One region of the Streptomyces sp. NPDC058401 genome, then DNA from elsewhere that is predicted to be linked to it. Evidence: riboswitches for the same ligand, from Rfam matches in the RefSeq annotation. Region 1 holds a riboswitch; each other region holds the start of a gene.
The links. A riboswitch is a leader RNA that binds a small molecule or an ion and turns the genes downstream of it on or off. The one in region 1 is predicted to bind thiamine pyrophosphate.
Positions count from the first base shown of each region.

Region 2: it holds a riboswitch for thiamine pyrophosphate, as region 1 does, so the genes downstream of both, thiO (glycine oxidase ThiO) here and thiC (phosphomethylpyrimidine synthase ThiC) in region 1, are expected to answer to the same signal.
Region 3: it holds a riboswitch for thiamine pyrophosphate, as region 1 does, so the genes downstream of both, ACFWNV_RS09165 (thiamine ABC transporter substrate binding subunit) here and thiC (phosphomethylpyrimidine synthase ThiC) in region 1, are expected to answer to the same signal.

Region 1 covers NZ_JBHXKA010000006.1:72,321-75,589, reverse strand. Annotated here, with positions in the region: gene ACFWNV_RS03830 (glycosyltransferase) at 1-16, shown strand, start outside; gene thiC (phosphomethylpyrimidine synthase ThiC) at 86-1,873, opposite strand; TPP riboswitch at 1,868-2,012, opposite strand; gene ACFWNV_RS03820 (YibE/F family protein) at 2,085-3,269, shown strand, end outside.
Region 2 covers NZ_JBHXKA010000068.1:19,229-22,497, forward strand. Annotated here, with positions in the region: gene ACFWNV_RS23965 (NAD(P)/FAD-dependent oxidoreductase) at 473-1,717, opposite strand; TPP riboswitch at 1,843-1,955, shown strand; gene thiO (glycine oxidase ThiO) at 1,953-3,152, shown strand; gene thiS (sulfur carrier protein ThiS) at 3,149-3,269, shown strand, end outside.
Region 3 covers NZ_JBHXKA010000017.1:51,256-54,524, reverse strand. Annotated here, with positions in the region: gene rlmN (23S rRNA (adenine(2503)-C(2))-methyltransferase RlmN) at 74-1,186, shown strand; TPP riboswitch at 1,248-1,356, shown strand; gene ACFWNV_RS09165 (thiamine ABC transporter substrate binding subunit) at 1,441-2,520, shown strand; gene ACFWNV_RS09160 (ABC transporter permease) at 2,580-3,269, shown strand, end outside.

The sequences.
Region 1 (3,269 bases):
CCCGGCCTTCGCCTGACGTACGCAACGGCGGCCCGCGACTCCCCCCTCGGTGTCGCGGGCCGTCCGTATGTGCCTCAGCGGGAGGTCAGTCCGCCAGCGGCAGGTACACGCGGTTGCCCGCGGCCGCGAACTCGGCGGACTTCTCCGCCATGCCCGCCTCGATCTCCTCGGCGCCCAGGTCGCCGCCGTGCTGGCGGCGGATGTCCTGGGAGATCTTCATCGAGCAGAACTTCGGACCGCACATGGAGCAGAAGTGCGCGGTCTTGGCCGGCTCGGCCGGGAGGGTCTCGTCGTGGAACTCACGGGCCGTGACCGGGTCGAGGGCCAGGTTGAACTGGTCCTCCCAGCGGAACTCGAACCGCGCGTCCGACAGGGCGTCGTCCCACTCCTGGGCGCCCGGGTGGCCCTTGGCCAGGTCCGCCGCGTGGGCCGCGATCTTGTACGTGATGACACCGGTCTTCACGTCATCGCGGTTCGGCAGGCCCAGGTGCTCCTTGGGCGTGACGTAGCAGAGCATCGCGGTGCCCCACCAGGCGATCATCGCGGCGCCGATGCCCGAGGTGATGTGGTCGTACGCGGGCGCGACGTCGGTGGTCAGCGGGCCGAGCGTGTAGAACGGCGCCTCTTCGCAGATCTCCTGCTGAAGGTCGATGTTCTCCTTGATCTTGTGCATCGGGACGTGCCCGGGGCCCTCGATCATCGTCTGCACGTTGTGGCGCTTGGCGATGGTGTTGAGCTCGCCCAGCGTCTTCAGCTCCGCGAACTGCGCCGCGTCGTTGGCGTCCGCGATGGAACCGGGGCGCAGGCCGTCACCCAGGGAGTACGTGACGTCGTACGCCGCGAGGATCTCGCAGAGCTCCTCGAAGTTCGTGTAGAGGAAGTTCTCCTTGTGGTGCGCCAGGCACCAGGCGGCCATGATCGAGCCGCCGCGCGAGACGATGCCGGTCTTGCGGCGCGCGGTGAGCGGCACGTACGACAGCAGCACGCCGGCGTGGACCGTCATGTAGTCGACGCCCTGCTCGGCCTGCTCGATGACCGTGTCCTTGTAGATCTCCCAGGTCAGGTCCTCGGCGCGGCCGTCGACCTTCTCCAGCGCCTGGTACAGCGGCACGGTGCCGATCGGCACGGGAGAATTGCGCAGCACCCACTCGCGGGTGGTGTGGATGTTGCGGCCGGTGGAGAGGTCCATGACCGTGTCGGCGCCCCACTTGGTCGCCCAGGTCATCTTGTCCACCTCCTCCTCGATCGAGGAGGTGACCGCGGAGTTGCCGATGTTGGCGTTGACCTTCACCAGGAACCGCTTGCCGATGATCATCGGCTCGATCTCGGGGTGGTTCACGTTGACCGGCATGACCGCGCGGCCTGCGGCGATCTCCTCGCGGACGACCTCGGGGGAGACGTTCTCGCGGATCGCGACGTACTCCATCTCCGGGGTGATCTCGCCCCGGCGGGCGTACGCGAGCTGCGTGACCGCGGCGCCGCCACGGCCCCGGCGGGGCTGGCGCGGACGGCCCGGGAAGACCGCGTCGAGGTTCTTGAGGCCACCGCGCGGCGAGGTGTGCTTGATGCCGTCGTCCTCGGGGCGCACGGGGCGGCCCGAGTACTCCTCGGTGTCGCCGCGGCTGATGATCCAGTTCTCGCGCAGCGGCGGCAGGCCCCGGCGCACGTCCGTCTCGATCTGCGGGTCGGTGTACGGCCCGGACGTGTCGTAGAGCGTCACGTCCTTGCCGTTGGTGAGGTGGACCTGACGAACCGGCACCCGGATGTCGGGGCGGGAGCCCGCCACGTACCCCTTGTGCCAGCCGGGCTGGCGCTCGGTCTGGCCGTCGGCGTCCTGGCTGACGGCAGGCGTGCGTGCGTCCTGAATGGTCATGAGACCTAATCTCCCTACGCCGGCATTACCCGGTAACAGGTTCGGCGGTCGACGCAGCCTCTTCCCGTACGCATATTCGAATGCGAACGGTGATCAGCGCCCTCTCAGCCCGGTGCTCCGAGCTCCCGCGTTGTGCAAAGTAGCCCCCACGCTAGCGTCATGTGTGGCGTGCTGAACAGTGGGCCCCCTCATCTGTTGCGATGATCAGCCAGTGACGTCCTCGCCGCAGCCCCCCACCGAACCCACGGATCCCGCTGGTCACGCAGGTCACTCCAGCCACGCTGACCACGCGCACGCGGACCCCGGTCACTCGCCCGCCGCCCCTTCCGGCCACTCCCACGGCCATGCGCACAGCCACGGCCCGGCGGCCCCCGTCTCGAAGCACCTGCGCAAGGTGATCGCGGCCGTGCTGATCCCCTTCGCCACGGCCGTCGTGATCGGCATGGTGGTGCTCTGGCCCGGTGGTGCGCCGGGTCACGAGCGCACCGGCGTCGGCTTCGACCGGCAGACCCAGCAGGGCACGGTCGTCGCGCTCCAGCACGTCGACTGCAAATCCGTGAACGCCGCACAGGTACCGCCGACCGGCGACGCCTCCACTCCCGAGGGGCGCGAGGCCATCGCCGCGCAGAACGGCGAGTGCAAGAAGGCCACGGTCAAGGTCGGCAGCGGCCCCGACAAGGGCCGCGAGTTCATCGAGATCATCCAGCCGGGCGCACCACGGCAGTTGACGGACGGCCAGGACGTGGTGGTCGCCTACGCGCCGGACGCGCCCCGGGACCTCCAGTACTCCGTGATCGACGTGAACCGCAAGCTGCCGATGGCCCTGCTCGCCGGCATCTTCGCCCTCTCGGTCGTCATCGTCGGGCGGATGCGCGGACTGTTCGCGCTCATCGCCCTCGTCGTCAGCTTCGCGGTGCTGACCCTCTTCATCCTCCCGGCGATCCTGCAGGGGTCGAATCCGCTGGTCGTGGCCGTGGTCGGAGCCAGCGCGATCATGCTGATCGCGCTCTACATGTGCCACGGACTGACGGCCCGGACCTCGGTGGCGGTCCTCGGCACCATCATCTCGCTGCTGCTGATCGGCCTGCTGGGCTCGCTGTTCATCGACTGGGCGTTCCTCAGCGGCAACACGGACGACAACACCGGGCTGATCCACGGGCTCTACCCGAACATCGACATGAGCGGTTTGCTGCTTGCTGGTGTCATCATCGGATCGCTCGGCGTGCTCGACGACGTGACCGTCACCCAGACCTCCGCGGTCTGGGAACTCCACCAGGCCGACCCGTCGATGGGCCCGCGCGGGCTCTACCGGGCGGGCATCCGGATCGGGCGCGACCACATCGCCTCGGTGGTGAACACCCTGGTACTGGCGTACGCGGGCGCGGCGTTGCCGCTG
Region 2 (3,269 bases), on a different contig from region 1:
CCCGGCGGCCCCGCGACCGGGGCCGGAGACGGGCCGGACGGGTCCGGAGCGAGCCGCCATCGGGACGGACTCGGGATGGGCGCAGGCCCGGGAATCGGGACGGGCGCAGGCCCGGGGGCGAAGCCCCAAACGGGTCCGGGCACCCGGGGAACCGGGCCGGGGACGCGCAGTCCGGGGCAGAGCCCTGGGGCGGGACCCGGGGCGCAGCCCCGAAGCAGGCCCGGGCGCAGCCCGAGGAACGGGACCCGGGGCGCAGCCCCGAAGCGGGTCCGGGCGGAGCCCGGGGAACGGGCGAAGGGCGGGTAGGGGACTTCCCCCGCGGGGCCGGACCCGCACGGTGCGGGCCCGGAACGGGAGCCGGCGCAGCCCGACCCGGGCCGGGCCGGGTCAGGGGCTCGGGGCCCGGGCGCCCAGGGCCCCGTACCCCGGCGGAACCCGTTCCCGACCCGCGCCCCGCCGGGTCAGCGCCGGGTCAGCCCAGCGCTGACTTCAGCGCAACCCCCGGGTCCGCAACCTTCGCCGGGTCCACCGCGACCCCCGACTCGATGAGCCGTCGCCCCTGCGCCAGGTCACGCGGCCGCCCCACCGCGAGGACCGCGACCAGCCGCCCGTCCCGCAGCCAGCACACCGACCAGGTGTCGTCCGCCGCGGAGCCGCGCCACACCAGCGCGTCCGCGGCGCCGTGGTGCCCCGCGTACTGCACGAAGCGGCCGAACTGCTCCGACCAGAAGTACGGCACCGGGTCGTAGACCTGCTCCCCGGAGCCCCCGGCCACGATGTCCGCGGCGACCACCCGCGGCCCCTGGAGGGCGTTGTCCCAGTGGTGCACCAGCAGCCGGGACCCGTAGCGGCCCGAGGGGAACGAGGCGCAGTCCCCCACCGCGTACACCCCGGGCACGGAGGTGCGCAGCCGCTCGTCGGCGACCACCGCCCCGTCCGCACCGAGCTCCACTCCCGATCCCGCCAGCCATCCGGTGGCCGGCCGGGCTCCGATGCCCACCACCACCGCCCCGGCCGGCAGTGCCCGCCCGTCGGCGAGGAGGACCCGGCCCGCCTCCACGGAGGCCACCCGCGCGCCGGTCAGCAGCTCGGCGCCGGCCTGGGCGTACCAGCGCCCCATCGGTTCGGCGACCTCCGCGGGCAGCGCGCCCGCCAGCACCCGGTCGGCCGCCTCGACGACCGTCACCGCGCAGCCCGCCTCTCGGGCGGCGGTGGCGAATTCCGCGCCGATCCAGCCGGCCCCGACCACGACGACCGCCGAGCCGGCCGCGAGGACGGGCCGCAGCCGGGCCGCGTCGTCCAGGGTGCGCAGCAGGTGCACCCCGGGGACTCCCTCCGCGCCGGGCAGGGTCAGCGGGAGGGCGCCGGTCGCCAGTGCGAGGACCTCGTACGGGACCGGGCCCGCCTCGGTGTCCACCTCGCGGTCGGCGGGGCGCAGCCCGGTGACCTCGACGCCGAGCCGGAGCTCGATGCGGAGCTCTTCGAAGTCGACGTCGAAGGCCGAGTCCTCCGCCTTGCCGAGGAGCACCGCCTTGGACAGCGGGGGCCGGTCGTAGGGCTGGTGGGGTTCGGCCCCCAGCAGGGTGACGGGGCCGGTCCAGCCCTGTTCCCGCAGGGCGACGGCTGTCTGGACCCCGGCCATGCCGGCGCCGACGATCACGACTCCGCGCGGAGGGGTGCCGGCCTGTTGCGTCTGCTGTTCCGTCTGCTCGCTCACGCGGCCCAGCCTAATCAACTGACGGTCCGTCAGGAATAGCGGGCGGGAACCTCCCGCGAGCCGGGCACACCCCGGCACCGGGGAGGCAGCCTTACCGGCCGTCGGCCTCGGCGTTACTCTGGCACCGAACCTATCGCGGGAGTCCGGGCGCACCGGGCTGAGAGGGAGGCTGGCCGGCCTCCGACCGTACGAACCTGATCCGGGTCATGCCGGCGAAGGGAGGGGCTGGACGCCCATGCATTCATATCGGAACGGCCGGAGTCCCGGCCACGACGTCCTCGTCATCGGGGGCGGCATCATCGGCCTGGTCACCGCCTGGCGGGCGGCCCGGCGCGGGCTGCGCACCGCGCTGGCCGATCCGGACCCCGGCGGCGGCGCCGCCCAGGTCGCGGCCGGCATGCTGGCCGCCGTCACCGAGCTGCACTACGGCGAGGAGACCCTGCTCGGGCTCAACCTCGCCTCCGCCGCCCGCTACCCCGCGTTCGCCGCCGAGCTCGCCGAAGCCAGCGGCGGCATGGACATCGGCTACCGCGCCTGCGGCACCCTCGCCGTCGCCCTCGACGCCGACGACCGGCTGCACCTGCGCGAGCTGCACGCCCTCCAGCGCCGCTGCGGCCTGGAGTCCGAGTGGCTGACCGGCCGCGAGTGCCGCCGCCTGGAACCGATGCTGGCTCCGGGCGTACGCGGCGGCCTGCGCGTGGACGGCGACCACCAGGTCGACCCCCGCCGCCTCGCCGCCGCCCTGCTGGCCGCCTGCGAACGGGCCGGCGTCACCCTGCACCGCGCCGGCGCGGCCCGGCTGCTGACCGCCGCCGACCGGGCCTGCGGCGCGGTCCTCGACGACGCGGACGGTACGGAGCTGCGCGCCGACCAGGTGGTGCTGGCGGCGGGCTCGCTCAGCGGCCGGCTGGACGGCGTACCGCCCGAGGCCGTGGCCCCCGTACGGCCGGTGAAGGGGCAGGTGCTGCGCCTCTCGGTGCCACCGTCCTACGCGCCGTTCCTGTCGCGGACCGTACGGGCCGTGGTGCGCGGCAGCCACGTCTACCTCGTGCCCCGCGAGAACGGCGAACTCGTCGTCGGCGCCACCAGCGAGGAACTCGGCTGGGACACCACCGTCACGGCGGGCGGGGTCTACGAACTCCTGCGCGACGCCCACGAACTGGTGCCGGGGATCACCGAACTCCCCCTGGTGGAAACCCGGGCGGGGCTGCGCCCCGGATCACCGGACAACGCCCCCCTCCTCGGCCCGACCGAACTCCCCGGCCTCCACCTGGCCACCGGGCACTACCGCAACGGGGTCCTGCTGACCCCGCTGACCGGGGACGTGATGGCGGACCTGCTGACCACCGGCGAACTGCCGGAGATCGCCCGCCCCTTCACCCCGCGCCGATTCACCCTCACGTCGGCCCTCACGCGACAGGAGTCGTTCGCATGACCATTTCCGTCAACGGCGAGCCGCGCGAGATCGCGGACGGGACCATGCTCGCCACGGTGATCGCCACCCTCACCGAAGCCACCAAGGGGGTCGCGGCCGCCCTCAACGAAACCGTCG
Region 3 (3,269 bases), on a different contig from region 1:
CAGGCGGGGCGGTTACTCTTGGAGGGCGCGCTGCTTCTGCGGCGCGCCTTTCGTCTTACAAGGAGTACCTGCCATGGCCCGCCCTGTACCGGGAGAGCTCACTTTCGTCGCCCCTCGTGGAGCGAAGAAGCCGCCCCGGCACCTCGCCGACCTCACCCCCGAGGAGCGCCGGGAGGCGGTCGCCGCGATCGGTGAGAAGCCCTTCCGGGCCAAGCAGCTCTCCCAGCACTACTTCGCCCGGTACACGCACGACCCGGCCGAGTGGACCGACATCCCCGCCGCCTCGCGCGAGAAGCTCCAGCAGGAGCTGCTGCCGGACCTGATGAACGTCCTGCGCCACATCTCCTGCGATGACGACACCACCCGCAAGACCCTGTGGAAGCTGCACGACGGCACGCTCGTCGAGTCCGTGCTGATGCGCTACCCGGACCGGGTCACCATGTGCATCTCCTCGCAGGCCGGCTGCGGCATGAACTGCCCGTTCTGCGCCACCGGCCAGGCCGGCCTCGACCGCAACCTGTCGACCGCCGAGATCGTCCACCAGATCGTCGACGGCATGCGCGCCCTGCGCGACGGCGAGGTCCCCGGCGGGCCCGCCCGGCTGTCGAACATCGTCTTCATGGGCATGGGCGAGCCGCTCGCCAACTACAACCGTGTCGTCGGCGCCATCCGCCGCCTCACCGACCCGGAGCCCGACGGCCTGGGCCTGTCCCAGCGCGGGATCACCGTCTCCACCGTGGGCCTGGTCCCGGCGATGCACCGCTTCGCCGACGAGGGCTTCAAGTGCCGCCTCGCCGTCTCCCTGCACGCCCCGGACGACGAGCTGCGCGACACCCTGGTCCCGGTGAACACCCGCTGGAACGTCCGCGAGGTGCTCGGTGCGGCATGGGAGTACGCGGAGAAGTCCGGCCGCCGGATCTCCATCGAGTACGCCCTGATCCGCGACATCAACGACCAGGCCTGGCGCGGTGACCTGCTCGGCAAGCTGCTCAAGGGCAAGCGCGTGCACGTCAACCTGATCCCGCTGAACCCGACGCCCGGCTCGAAGTGGACCGCCTCGCGGCCCGAGGACGAGAAGGCGTTCGTGGACGCCATCGCCCGCCACGGCGTGCCCGTGACCGTCCGCGACACCCGCGGGCAGGAGATCGACGGGGCGTGCGGCCAGCTCGCCGCCTCGGAGCGCTGATTTTCGCCAGTTGAGGTTTGCTTTCGGCCACGGGGTACCCTGTGGCCGAACAACCAATTTCATATTCCGACAGGGGAGCGCCACAGCGCTGAGAGTGCGGTATCCGTCACCGCAGACCCTCTGAACCTCGCCCCGGTCATTCGGGGTAGGAAGTTCGGTCACCACTCAAGCTGTTGCGCCCTGCCCGGCGTCCGCTCCACAGAGCGCCGGGCAGGGCCGCGTCTTCTCCTGGACATCCCAGGAGGAATGCACCAATGAGCACCACCAAGAAGCTGGCGGGCGTCGCGCTCGCGGCCGCGCTCGGCGTCACCACGCTCAGCGCCTGCGGCGGCGACGCCAAGGACAAGGCCGCGGACGACAAGACGATCACCCTCGTCTCGCACGACTCCTTCAACGTGACCGACACGGTCCTCAAGGAGTTCGAGCAGCAGAGCGGCTACACCGTCAAGGTCCTGAAGTCGGGCGACGCCGGCGCGGCCCTGAACCAGGAGATCCTCACCAAGGGCTCCCCGCGCGGCGACGTGTTCTTCGGCGTCGACAACACCCTCCTCTCCCGCGCCCTCGACAACGGCATCTTCACGCCGTACGAGGCCAAGGGGCTGGCCGACGTGAAGCCCGAGTTCGTGCTCGACAAGGAGCACCGGGTCACCCCGGTCGACTCCGGAGACATCTGCGTCAACTACGACAAGGCCTACTTCGCCGACAAGAAGCTCGCCCCGCCGCAGACGCTGGACGACCTGATCAAGCCGGAGTACAAGAACCTCCTGGTCACCGAGAACGCCGCGACCTCCTCGCCCGGCCTCGGCTTCCTCCTCGCCTCCGTCGGCAAGTACGGGGACGCGGGCTGGGAGGGCTACTGGAGCAAGCTCAAGGCCAACGGCGTCGAGGTGGTCGACGGCTGGGAGCAGGCCTACAACGAGCGGTTCTCCGGCTCGGCCGGCGGCAAGAAGGCCAAGGGCGACCGCCCGCTGGTCGTCTCCTACGCCTCCAGCCCGCCGGTCGAGGTCCTGTACGGCGAGCCGCAGCCGGCCGAGGCCCCCACGGGCGTCGCGACGGGCACCTGCTTCCGGCAGACCGAGTTCGCCGGTCTGCTCAAGGGCGCGAAGAACGAGAAGGGCGGCAAGGCGCTCCTGGACTTCCTGATCTCCAAGAAGTTCCAGGAGGACATGCCGCTCCAGATGTTCGTGAACCCGGTGACCAAGGACGCGGTCCTGCCCGAGCTGTTCACCAAGCACGGCGTGGTCATCGAGAAGCCCGAGACGGTCGCCCCGGAGGCCATCGCCAAGAACCGTGACCAGTGGGTCAAGGCCTGGTCCGCCCTCGTCGTGAAGTAGGACGAGTGAGCGGCGTTCCGAAGGAGAGCGGGCGGGCCACGGCCGTCAGGCTCGGTCTGATGGCCGTGCCGCTCGTCTTCTTCGGGCTGTTCTTCGCGTACCCCGTCGCCGCGATCGTCGGGCGCGGGCTCAAGACGGACGCCGGCTGGCAGTTCGGCCGGATCGGCGAGGTGCTGGCCCGGCCCGACATCGGCGACGTGCTCTGGTTCACCACCTGGCAGGCGCTCGCGTCCACGGCGCTCACGCTCCTGATCGCACTCCCCGGCGCGTACGTCTTCGCGCGCTTCGAGTTCCCCGGCAAACAGCTGCTGCGGGCGCTCGTCACGGTGCCGTTCGTGCTGCCGACCGTCGTGGTCGGCACCGCGTTCCTGGCGCTCGTGGGGCGGAACGGTCTGCTGGACGAGGTGTGGGGGATCCGCCTCGACACGACCGTCTGGGCGATCCTGCTCGCGCACGTCTTCTTCAACTACGCCGTGGTCATCCGCACGGTCGGCGGGCTGTGGGCGCAGCTGGACCCGCGCCAGGAGGAGGCCGCCCGGGTGCTCGGCGCCGGGCGGTTCGCCGCCTGGCGCCGGGTGACGCTGCCCGCGCTGGTCCCGGCCGTCGCGGCCGCCTCGCTCATGGTGTTCCTGTTCACGTTCTCCTCCTTCGGCGTCGTGCAGATCCTGGGCGGGCCCGCGTACTCCACCCTGGAGGTGGAGGTCTACCGGCAGACCGCGCAGCTCCTGGACCTGCCGACGGCCGCCGTG